One region of the Peribacillus sp. NPDC046944 genome, then DNA from elsewhere that is predicted to be linked to it. Evidence: riboswitches for the same ligand, from Rfam matches in the RefSeq annotation. Region 1 holds a riboswitch; the other holds the start of a gene.
What was found. A riboswitch is a leader RNA that binds a small molecule or an ion and turns the genes downstream of it on or off. The one in region 1 is predicted to bind lysine.
Positions count from the first base shown of each region.

Region 1 (2,414 bases):
ATAAAGGGTGGATGTGCGTACAAGTATTTTTTGTGCGACAAGGGAAACTGATTGAAAGAGATGTTTCGCTCTTTCCGGTCTACGATGAACCGGAACAGGAGCTTCTTACGTATCTCGGACAGTTTTATGAAAAGGCCAATCACTTTAAGCCAAAAGAGATATTGTTGCCGGAGTCTGTTGATGCCGAGCTGGCGGAGAGCTTGCTTGGTGTAAAAACGCTTCATCCGAAAAGGGGCGCGAAAAAGGATATGCTGCAATTGGCAAATAAAAACGCCTCCATCGCCCTTCAAGAGAAGTTCTCATTAATTGAACGGGATGAAGAAAGAACGATTAAGGCAGTGGAGAATTTAGGGGATAAGTTAGGCATCTACACTCCACATCGTATCGAGGCTTTTGATAACTCGAATATTCAAGGAAGTGATCCTGTATCTGCTTTGGTCGTTTTCATTGATGGCAAGCCGGAAAAGCGGGAGTATCGAAAGTATAAAATTAAAACGGTGAAAGGGCCTGATGATTACGAATCGATGCGTGAAGTTGTCCGAAGAAGATATTCACGCGTCTTAAAAGATGGCCTTCCACTTCCTGACTTGATCATCATCGATGGAGGGAAAGGACATGTGGAGGCCGTTCGGGACATTTTGGAAAATGAACTCGGTCTCGATATTCCGCTTTCTGGCCTTATTAAGGATGAAAAACACAGGACATCCCAATTGATGATTGGAAACCCGCTCGAACTGATTCCACTTGATTCGCGAAGTCAGGAATTTTACTTGCTACAAAGAATCCAAGATGAAGTGCATCGGTTCGCGATTACCTTCCATCGCCAGCTTCGTGGGAAAAATGCCATTCATTCACTTCTGGATGATATTCCAGGTGTAGGTGAGAAAAGAAGAAAGCAGCTGTTACGGCATTTCGGGTCATTGAAAAAAATGAAAGAGGCCTCAGTCGAACAGATAATCGAAGCGGGAATGCCTAAAAATGTAGCGGATGGAATCTTTAGAAAATTACAAGAATGACCTTGCGAGTGTCTTTTTCCTATGCTATGCTTAAAAGGGATTTTTAAACAAGACAATTTAAAGTGCTGATAGAGGTGCGGAATTCAATAGTAAAAACCTAGAGAAGTATGAGCTTCAATGAAGGGTTTTGAAAGGGAATGACGCCGAAGGAAAACAAGACTCATACCTTGTTTTTCTGGTCTGACCATTTAAAAGATGGCAGATTGTCAGGGTTGATACCTTGGAGAGCTATCTCACTGTGATTACTGAACGGATACGTAACCACAGCAATGAGATATTCTCATTGCTTTTTTTATTGCCTAAAAAAGATAGAGAGGGTGCATGAGAATGGCACTGATTGTACAAAAATTTGGCGGTACTTCTGTAGGGAGTGTCGAGAAAATCAAACATGTCGCTAATCGTGTAATCGAGGAAGCTGAAAAAGGTAATGACGTCGTTGTCGTTGTTTCGGCAATGGGGAAGACAACGGATGAATTGGTTTCCATGGCGAGAGATATTTCCGCATCCCCAAGTAAGAGGGAAATGGATATGTTATTGACGACCGGGGAACAAGTTACGATTGCCTTGTTAACGATGGCATTGGTGGAAAAGGGGCATGAAGCCGTATCCTTTACGGGCTGGCAGGCTGGGATGCAGACAGAGTCCGTTCACGGAAATGCGCGAATTTTAAATATCGATGCTTCCAGAATTCAAGCTCAGTTGCAAGCAAAAAAGATCGTCATCGTTGCCGGTTTTCAAGGAATGGATGAACATGGGGAAATCACGACATTGGGTCGGGGCGGTTCCGATACAACGGCGGTTGCCATAGCCGCAGCACTACACGCAAACCGATGCGATATTTATACCGATGTAACCGGTGTTTTCACAACAGATCCACGCTACATAAAAAACGCCAGGAAATTAACATCCGTATCTTATGACGAAATGTTGGAGCTGGCCCATTTAGGGGCTGGGGTCCTGCACCCACGGGCCGTTGAATATGCAAAAAACTATCAAATCTCGCTTGAAGTCCGTTCAAGCTTAGAAAAAGAATCTGGGACCATCATTGAGGAGGAAGCGAATATGGAAGAGAATTTAATTGTACGGGGTATTGCTTTTGAGGATAGCATCACAAGAGTTACAGTGAACGGCTTGCCTCGATCACTTGGTGTATTATCCACGATTTTCACGACACTGGCGAAAAATCACATAAATGTAGATATCATCATCCAGAGCATGACATCAGAAGATACGACCAATCTCTCTTTTTCTATTAAAAGCGAAGATACAAAAGCAGCTTTAATGGTTCTTGAAAACAATAAAAGCCAGTTGGAATTTGATGATATAGAAACGGAAGGCGAGTTGGCTAAAGTCTCTATCGTCGGTTCAGGAATGGTTTCCAATCCCGGAGTGGCCGCA
Region 1 covers NZ_JBNNML010000003.1:393,818-396,231, reverse strand. The annotation lists gene uvrC (excinuclease ABC subunit UvrC) at 1-1,016, shown strand, start outside; lysine riboswitch at 1,078-1,255, shown strand; gene ACQKIC_RS07570 (aspartate kinase) at 1,344-2,414, shown strand, end outside.

Region 2 (2,414 bases), on a different contig from region 1:
AGAGGCAAAGGACAAGCGCAAAAACCGGACCGAACGGAAAGGTTCTTGAACGGTATGGGAGGTCATTTAAATCCAGACCTTGAGCGATATAAGCTTTTCGGAATCGATAGTGGGCAAGGGCAATCCCGACCCATGTGACGAAACCAGCCATGCCGGAAGCGTTCAGTAACCAAATATACACGACTCCATCCCCGAAGAAGGAAGCCAAGAAAGCAAGACATCCGACTAAAGAAGTCACGATAAGAGCATTTACAGGTACGCCTCTTTTATCAAGCTTGCCAAGGAACTTCGGTGCTTTTCCGTCACGTGCTAAATCCCATAGCATACGGGTTGAGGCATACATGCCAGAGTTACCAGCTGAAAGTACGGATGTTAAAATGACTGCGTTCATGACAGCAGCGGCAAAGGCAAGGCCTGCGCGTTCAAAAACAAGCGTAAATGGACTGACGGCAACATCTTCACTTAGTAAACGTGCATCCGTGAAAGGAATGATCATTCCTATGACAAAGATTGCTAGGATATAGAATAAGATAATGCGCCAAAAAACGGATTTGATCGCCCTAGGGATGTTTTTCTCAGGATCTTCACTTTCTCCAGCGGTTACTCCAAGCAATTCCGTTCCTTGGAAGGAGAAGCCAGCTGCCATGAAGACTCCTAGAATGGTAAAGAAGCCTCCATTAAATGGCCCATCACCCATGGTGAAATTAGAAAAACCAATCGGATCATTTCCGCCCATGATGCCAAAAATGATTAAAAAACCAGTAATTAAGAAGATAATGACGGTCACGATTTTAATCATTGCAAACCAATATTCGGCTTCGCCAAAGCCCTTAACGGACATATAGTTAATTAAGAACATGATGAGTAATGCAACGGCACTCCAAATGAATGATGGAGTATCCGGGAACCAAAATTTCATGATCAGGACAACGGCCGCCAATTCAGCTGCTATCGTGATGGCCCAGTTATACCAATAATTCCACCCAATCGCAAAACCGAAAGAGGGATCGACGAATTTGGATGCATAAACGCGGAACGAACCGGCAACTGGCATATAAGCAGCCATCTCGGCAAGGCTTGTCATTAAATAAAAAACCATGGCGCCAATTACCGCATAAGCAACTAATGCACCACCGGGGCCAGCCGTATGAATGGCACCACCACTCGCTAAAAATAGTCCGGTGCCGATTGTTCCACCTAGAGATATCATCATAAGGTGCCTAGCTTTCAGACTCCTTTTCAGTTCAGTAGGATTTGAATTTTGTTGTTGATTTTTCAATTGATGTTACACTCCTTTTTATGGGAAGGGGACGGAATATAAAAAAAACAGCAGTCGAAAAAGATCGACGGCTGTATATAGATACCCGTTTAATCCTTCCGAAGATAGCTCCCCACGTTTTATGAAAACGTGACAGTGATGTTCCTGTTCGAAAACATCGCCAGCCTAGAAATACAAGGAATATTTCTACACTTCGGCAACTTATCCTTTCAAACGGAGTCGTCAACTTTCCTGAATCTCGTCCGTGTTACTTTTATAAGCCGCAGCCTCTAACTCATCGGTAAATGAGGAAGTATTCAATTCGTACTGTTAATAACGCGAATTTTAAATGGTGACATACAGTTTGTGAGTCACTGAATGAAATTTGCTATATTAAAATTATAAAATATTCCTCTAGAGAGCGCAATGTTTATTTTTCAAGTATCTTTTTCCCTAATTAGACATGAATCAAACCATTTAGTGTTCAAATAGATAATATAGGTGAATAATAAAAACAAATAATTCTGATTATTATACACTTTTTCGCGTTATAAGGCTGAAACCTAGCTTTACATGTTTGATCGTGGCAGGATCCTCAAAAAGGTCAACAGCCATTCTCCCAATCGAATCCAAGGGTAGGGATATAGTCGAGATGTCCAGCATTTCGCTAATACTATCGTTATTGAAACCAAGGATGGCGACGTCTTCAGGTATCTTAACTCCCGCTTTTTGAGCGGAAATGATGAAGCCAGCTGCCGTATCATCGTTCGTTATAATGATGGCCTCTGGCTTATCCTGCATGGCGACCCATTCTTGAAAGGCCCTTTCTCCGTCTTTGATATAGTAACTGCCTTCAAACAGCCATTCCTCTTTACTTATAAAATGATGTTTTTTCATGCTATCTTCAAACGCCTTTATCCGAAGTGAACTATTCCTGCTCTTTTTTCGCCCAAGGCTGTAGCCTATTTTCTTATATCCCTTGTTTACCAAGTAGTCGAGGGCTGAGGAAAAGGCGGCATAATGGTCGATGCTGATCGAAGAAAATTCTGACTGCGATGTATCTTCACATAAGATAATCGGACCGTAGACATGATACTCCAAGAGCACTTTCATTTCTGAGATTCTAGAACAGACGATGATGCCATCGAGTTGCTTC
Region 2 covers NZ_JBNNML010000006.1:161,387-163,800, reverse strand. The annotation lists gene ACQKIC_RS13065 (amino acid permease) at 1-1,279, opposite strand, end outside; lysine riboswitch at 1,377-1,559, opposite strand; gene ACQKIC_RS13060 (LacI family DNA-binding transcriptional regulator) at 1,790-2,414, opposite strand, start outside.
Region 2: another riboswitch for lysine. It lies ahead of ACQKIC_RS13065 (amino acid permease); the one in region 1 lies ahead of ACQKIC_RS07570 (aspartate kinase).